DNA from 2 places in the Exiguobacterium sp. s35 genome. Region 1 is predicted to be linked to the other one. Evidence: riboswitches for the same ligand, from Rfam matches in the RefSeq annotation. Region 1 holds a riboswitch; the other holds the start of a gene.
The links. Region 1 has a riboswitch for S-adenosylmethionine ahead of metK (methionine adenosyltransferase). Riboswitches for the same ligand answer to the same signal wherever they lie in the genome.
Positions count from the first base shown of each region.

Region 2: another riboswitch for S-adenosylmethionine. It lies ahead of KNO75_RS04115 (aminotransferase class I/II-fold pyridoxal phosphate-dependent enzyme); the one in region 1 lies ahead of metK (methionine adenosyltransferase).

Region 1 covers NZ_JACSKI010000001.1:1,220,051-1,223,472, reverse strand. The annotation lists gene pckA (phosphoenolpyruvate carboxykinase (ATP)) at 1-837, opposite strand, end outside; SAM riboswitch class I at 1,160-1,279, shown strand; gene metK (methionine adenosyltransferase) at 1,412-2,620, shown strand; gene KNO75_RS06315 (hypothetical protein) at 2,664-3,185, opposite strand; gene KNO75_RS06310 (GNAT family N-acetyltransferase) at 3,350-3,422, shown strand, end outside.
Region 2 covers NZ_JACSKI010000001.1:795,708-799,129, forward strand. The annotation lists gene KNO75_RS04110 (iron-containing alcohol dehydrogenase) at 1-571, opposite strand, end outside; gene KNO75_RS04115 (aminotransferase class I/II-fold pyridoxal phosphate-dependent enzyme) at 568-1,743, opposite strand; SAM riboswitch class I at 1,822-1,921, opposite strand; gene KNO75_RS04120 (AI-2E family transporter) at 2,080-3,180, shown strand.

The DNA.
Region 1 (3,422 bases):
TGGTTCGTTCTCACGCGAAAGGTTGATCGTCTTCGCGTAGCAACCGCCTTCGATGTTGAAGACCCCATCCGGTGACCATCCATGCTCATCGTCTCCGATTAAGTGGCGCTGTGGATCAGCTGAAAGTGTCGTCTTCCCAGTTCCCGACAACCCGAAGAAGAGTGCCGTTTCGTTTGCATCGTTGACGTTTGCCGAACAGTGCATCGATAAGACGTTTTGCTCAGGTAGCAAGAAGTTCATGACGGAGAAGATTGATTTTTTAATTTCGCCACCGTATTCTGTTCCCCCGATCAGAATTGTGCGCTTGGCGAATGAAACGAGAATGAACGTCTCTGAGTTCGTGCCATCCACTGCAGGATCTGCTTTATAACTCGGTGCATAAATCACAGTGAACGGATCGAACGCACCTTTCGTTGGCCATTCGCGTAGAAATAGCTGTTTTGCGAACAGACTATGCCATGCATATTCCGTGATGGCACGGACCGGTAACGTATAGTGCTCATCGGCACCAGCAGACGCTTCGAGGTAATAAAGTTTGTCTTTCTTTTCTAAATGGTTGAGTACTTTGTCGAGAAGTGCTGAAAACTTCTCTTCCGCGATCGGTTGGTTCACTTTTCCCCAATCGACAAGGTTGTTGCTGACTTCATCTTGTACGACGAATTTGTCTTTCGGTGACCGTCCGGTAAAAGCACCGGTGCTGACAGATAAAGCCCCGTCTTTTGTCAGTACACCTTCACCATTTTGGATGGCTTCTTCCACCAATTCTGGAACCGTCAAGTTCCGTTTCATGTCGGCACCATTAATTAATTCTTCGATTTTCAGGAGCGTTGTCGCCATCCTGAATCCCACCTTTCCCCTAAATAGATGTGGATGAAATCCGCATACTTCCGCGATTACGATTAATCAGTATGACATTTTTAATTATATGTGACACACTAATCAAACACAAGCGTTTCTTCTCTCTAAGTAAGCGCTTTCTTACAAAGACAGTTTATCACATTCTCTTATCACAAGGTGTTAAAAAACAGAAACGAATTAAAAAAATGTTTGACGATTCACAAACAGAAATGTTTTGCAAGTCGGTGAAAACTTTAACGAATTCGTCTGATTCCCTTGACATAATCGAGCGTCATTTATATGATGGTTTTCGTAACGGATACTCTTATTCTGAGCGGTGGAGGGAACAAGGCCCTACGAAGCCCAGCAACCGTCCGACATGAAGTCTTGTGCGGAAAAGGTGCTATCCTGAAGCGAAGCCATTAGCTTCGAACGATAAGAGGGTAAGGAAGAACGATTCAACCTTTCCCCATGTATGTCATCGGGGGAGGTTTTTTTCATTACCGTCCCAAAGCAACGCGTAAGGGGAACGAGTACCGTCCACATATCACCCTTATTATAGGAGGTTTTTTGAATGTCAAAATTGAACCGTCGACTTTTTACTTCAGAGTCGGTTACTGAAGGACATCCAGATAAAATTTGTGATCAGATCTCTGACTCGATTTTGGATGCCATTTTAGCGGAAGACCCGAATGCCCGTGTTGCGGCAGAAACGTCTGTCACAACGGGTCTTGTACTCGTAGCTGGTGAAATCACAACGTCAACTTACGTGGATATCCCGAAAGTTGTCCGTGAAACAATCCGTGAAATCGGATACACACGTGCGAAATATGGTTTCGATGCAGAAACATGTGCAGTCTTGACGTCGATTGACGAGCAATCAGTAGACATCGCGCAAGGTGTTGACCAAGCTCTCGAAGCACGTGAAGGTCAGATGACTGAAGAGGAACTCGATGCAATCGGAGCAGGTGACCAAGGTCTCATGTTCGGATACGCGACAAACGAGACACCTGAACTCATGCCGCTTCCAATCTCATTGGCGCACAAATTGTCACGTCGTCTTGCTGAAGTTCGTAAGAACGGTATGCTTGATTACCTCCGTCCGGATGGTAAGACGCAAGTAACGGTTGAGTACGATGAGGACAACAACCCTGTTCGTATCGACACGATTGTTATCTCGACACAACACGCAGAAGAGATCACACTCGAGCAAATTCAAGAAGACTTGAAAAAGTATGTCATCGAAGCAGTCATCCCGGCTGAACTCATCGATGCTGAAACAAAATACTTCATCAACCCGACTGGTCGCTTCGTAATCGGTGGACCACAAGGAGATGCAGGTCTTACAGGACGTAAAATCATCGTCGATACGTACGGTGGATACGCACGTCACGGCGGTGGCGCATTCTCTGGTAAAGATCCTACAAAAGTTGACCGTTCGGCAGCATACGCAGCTCGTTATGTAGCGAAAAACATCGTTGCAGCAGGACTTGCGGATAAAGCAGAAGTTCAACTCGCTTACGCGATTGGGGTAGCACATCCAGTATCAATCGCTGTCGATACGTTCGGCACTGGTAAATTGAGCGAAACAGAGCTCGTTGAACTCGTTCGTGAGAACTTCGACCTCCGTCCAGCAGGCATCATCAAGATGCTTGACCTTCGCCGTCCAATCTACAAGCAAACAGCAGCTTACGGTCACTTCGGTCGTACAGATATCGAACTCCCATGGGAGCAAACAGATAAAGCAGCAGTTCTTGAAGAAGGCGCGAAGCGTTTCGCGTAATCAACAAAAACGACCTTTCCACGGAAAGGTCGTTTTTTTAGGTTCAAGTCGTTGGAGGTGTCTGTTTATGATCATTCGATGACGAATCAGTTGAAGTGTTTTCTTGTCCAAGCGCGGTATCCTTCGCTTCGACGACTTTTTCACCGATGTCTTGTAAATCTGATTTGGCTTCTTGGGCCGTCTCGACGATTTTATTGACGTCTTCTTTGACTGTATCGACTTCTCCGACCACTTTTTCATATACGTTTTGAACGTCTGTTGAGACTTCCTGAATCTTTCCAGAAGCGGTCTTTACTTGTTCAATGACTTGAGATGCTTTCCCTGCTGGGTCTTGTTTGACTTCGTTCACGATGCCTCCGACCGAAGATTTTGCATTCGTAAGCGATTGTTTCGTCTGCTCCCGATTCGAAGAGCTAAGTAAGGCGAGGAGACCACCGACGAGGGCACCGAGTAACATCCCGGTCACAACGCTGATTTTTGGACCTCCTGCATCCATTTGGTCAAATTGACGGTTCGGATTCTCTGTTTGTTCGACTTTCGGGTCATGCTCTAATTTTGGTTCCATGTTGTTCCACTCCTTCATGTGATTGGCATTGCTAGTGTTATACCCTAGTCGATTGCGGACATAACGTTTTCTTATGAATCGTCATGAAAAAGAAACGAATGGCAGGATAAAAACGTGACGATAGGGAATGATACAAATAGATTGGCCAAAAGGGGGAAGCTGTCATGAACATGAGGGAAGCAGTTCCAGAAGATGCAGCATTAATTCGAACGATTGCACTTGCGACGATTTCAGAGG
Region 2 (3,422 bases), 420 kb from region 1:
TGCCACACTGTGCCGCGAGCGATAGCCCTGACTGAATGCCTGCATCCCTTGATGTCGTTCCGCTAATATATCGGGCCTCGTACCACTTTGCGACCGTATCGATCACGCCAGCCTTGAAATAGTCGTAAGGTGAATCACGTAACAGTCGTTCATCCGCGATGACGCGCTCGATGACGACCGGAAATGTGTCGTAACGGATATATGACCCTTCCTCAGTGTAGATGACGCTAAGCGGTGTGAAGGCGGCACAGTTTGACACGAGTGTTGGGACGACAATGAGCGGTACGCTCTGAGAAGCCGCGATTCGTTTTGCTGTATCAATCAATTTGCCGCCACCAACGGCAATCCATACGTCAGGTCGATAACCGTTCAACCGTTCAACTTCCTCGTCTGAACATTCTCCGGTAAATCGTACGCTCGGGAGATCCGCGAGGCGAGGCGACACGCGCACCGCCTTGCTATACCCCCTCTCCCCTCTCAAGACAAGCGCCTCCCGCTTCCCGATACGCGCGGGAAGATTCTCAAGTGCGTCTTTCGAATGATCGTACTCAAGTACCGCCTGACGAATCATAGATGAACCTCCTCATAAGCCGCGAACAATTTCTCGATCCGCTCTACCGCTTCATCAATCTTCTGTTCAGACGATACGAGACCGAATCGGATGTGGCGCTCCCCCTCTGTTCCGAAGAAATAGCCTGGTGTGACGGCGACGCCCGCCTCGTGGAGTAACTTTGTCGAGAAAGATTTTGCATCTCCCTCAGGCACTTTCGCCCATACAAAGAAGGAACCCTTCGGCGCCTCAATGTCCCACCCGGCACGGCGTAATCCGTCAATCAGTCGGTTTCGTCTTGTTTCATAAAGCGACGCGAGGTCGTCACGGAGTTCGCGAGGTGACTCGAGCGCCACGATGGCCGCCTCTTGAATGGCCGAGAAGACAGATACATGGACGTGGTCTTGATAGGTGTTGATTGCCTCGATAATGTCAGCATTCCCGACCGCGAACGCGACACGCCATCCTGACATATTGAATGCTTTCGACATTGTATAGACTTCGATTCCAATTTCTTTCGCCCCTTCGGCTTGAAGGAAACTCGGAGGAACGTGACTATCGAACCCGATGCTTCCATATGCAAAGTCATGGACGACCATCACATCATGTTGTTTGGCGAATGCGACGGTGTCCTCAAAAAATGCCGGTGTTGCGACAGCACCCGTCGGATTGCTCGGATAGTTCAAATACATGAGTCGAGCGTGAAGCGGATCGAGTGTCGAATAGTCCGGAAGGAAGCCGTTTTCTTCTTTTAACGTCAAATCGATGATCTCGGCACCGGCAAGACGTGCCCCCGAGATATAGTCCGGATACCCTGGGTTCGGCAGTAGGATGCCGTCACCCGGTTCGAGGAGGCATTGTGGGAGTGTGATCAGACCAGATTTACTGCCAATCAAGATAGCGACTTCCCGTTCCGGGTCGAGTTCGACACCATATTCCCGAGAATAAAATGATGCGACCGCTTCTTTTAAGCGCGCTTGTCCGCGAAACGGACCGTATTGGTGTGTCGACGGGTCCGTGATGGCACGTTCGAGCGCCTTACAGATTGGAGCGGGAGTCGGTAAGTCGGGCGTCCCTTGTCCGAGCCGGATAACGGTCTTTCCACTAGCTTCTACCGCCGCGACCTCTTCTGCTAATCCGACGAAGTGTTGGGTTGGTAAAGATTTTAATAATTGTGAACGTCTGTCTGCCATGATTCTTCCTCCTGATACGAAAAAACACCCCTTTCTGAGGAAAGGGGTGCTCAATACAGACGTATGTAGTCAACCACCTTCCCATCTCTCAAGGTCACCTTGCTGGAATTAGCACAGTATTTTGCAATCTGTTGCTGAAGCTTCATCGGGCCAGTCCCTCCGCTTCTCTTGATAGAAAGTGTTATTCGCTATGTACTTTTAGTATGTCCCTAAGTTAACCAGACATTTCCAACGGTGTCAAACATTTTTTTCAAGGTGAACATCTATTGAATCCTTTTCAAAAAACATTCATAGTAAAAGGGTAGAAAAATTATATTTGTATGAGGGGATAGAGCATTGGAGCTTAATCGTCAACTTATTTGGAAACTCAGTGTGATCGGTCTGATTTTACTCGTCTTATGGCGTGTCATCAGTGAACCGGATACCATCTCACGTGTTTTGCAGTACACGTTTCAGTTACTGACCCCGATTATCATGGGGATTGCCATCGCTTTACTACTCAACACCGTACTCTCTTATATAGAGGAACGGTTCCATTTGAAGCGGTATCAAGGTCTACTCATCGTCTATATCACGTTTATCGGGATTTTAGCGATCTCGGTCGTCACCTTGTTCCCACGGATTTACTCGAGTCTTTCATCACTTATCGAAGAGTTACCGGTCTATATCCGTCAAATCGATGCGTTTCTTGGTGATGTAAACAATTACTTGAAAGACTATAACGCTACCATCGCCCAGGCGATTGATTTTGCGCGCTTCGAGGACCGCTACTCGGGATGGGTCGAAACAGCCGTCCTCTCGTCTGTCGGTTATGTCTCAAGTTTTACGATGACATTGATCAACTTCTTGATTGGGATTGTCATCTCAATTTATCTCTTGAAAGACAAGGAAGTCTTCGCTCGTATGTTCAAGCGCCTTCTCTACGCGCTTTTACCCGTCGGTACTGCAAAGACGACCATCGATATCTTTCAGGAGATGGATTATATTTTTAAACGATACATCATCGGAAAGTCACTCGATTGTCTCATCATCGGTGTTTTGGCTGTCATCGGACTTTTGATCATCGGGGCGCCATATGCGCTACTCCTTGGTGTCATCGTCGGCGTCCTCAACTTCATCCCCTATGTCGGTCCACTACTTGGGATGATTCCTGCGTTCATCATCACATACTTCTATGACCCGTTCACCGCCGTATTGGTGCTCTTGTTCATCTTCTTGTTGCAACAATTCGATGGATTGTGGCTCGGTCCGAAAATTCTTGGTGACAGTGTCGGGATCACGCCATTTTGGGTCATCACGTCCATCATTATCGGGGGCAGCCTGTTCGGTCTCGTCGGCATGTTCGTGAGTGTCCCTATCACCGCGATGATTCAAGTCGTCTTGTCTAGACTCATTGACTATCGTTTGAATCGTAAAAATTTGAATGAGTTACTTTAAATCCCTTCATGATTCTGTTGACATATTCATGAAATGTGTCATACAGTTGAAGAGAAGAACACAATTAACAGAAAGGAGAGGTTCCCATGTCAGTAGTATCTTCGAAACCATTCACTCAAGTTCATACTGATTGGCAGGCACCTCTTCGATTGAAACAGATCTAAGACGCCTGCCTATCGAGGCATGCATAAACAACGTGGGACGTCGTATGCCTTTATGCATATGACGTCCCTTTTGTGTCT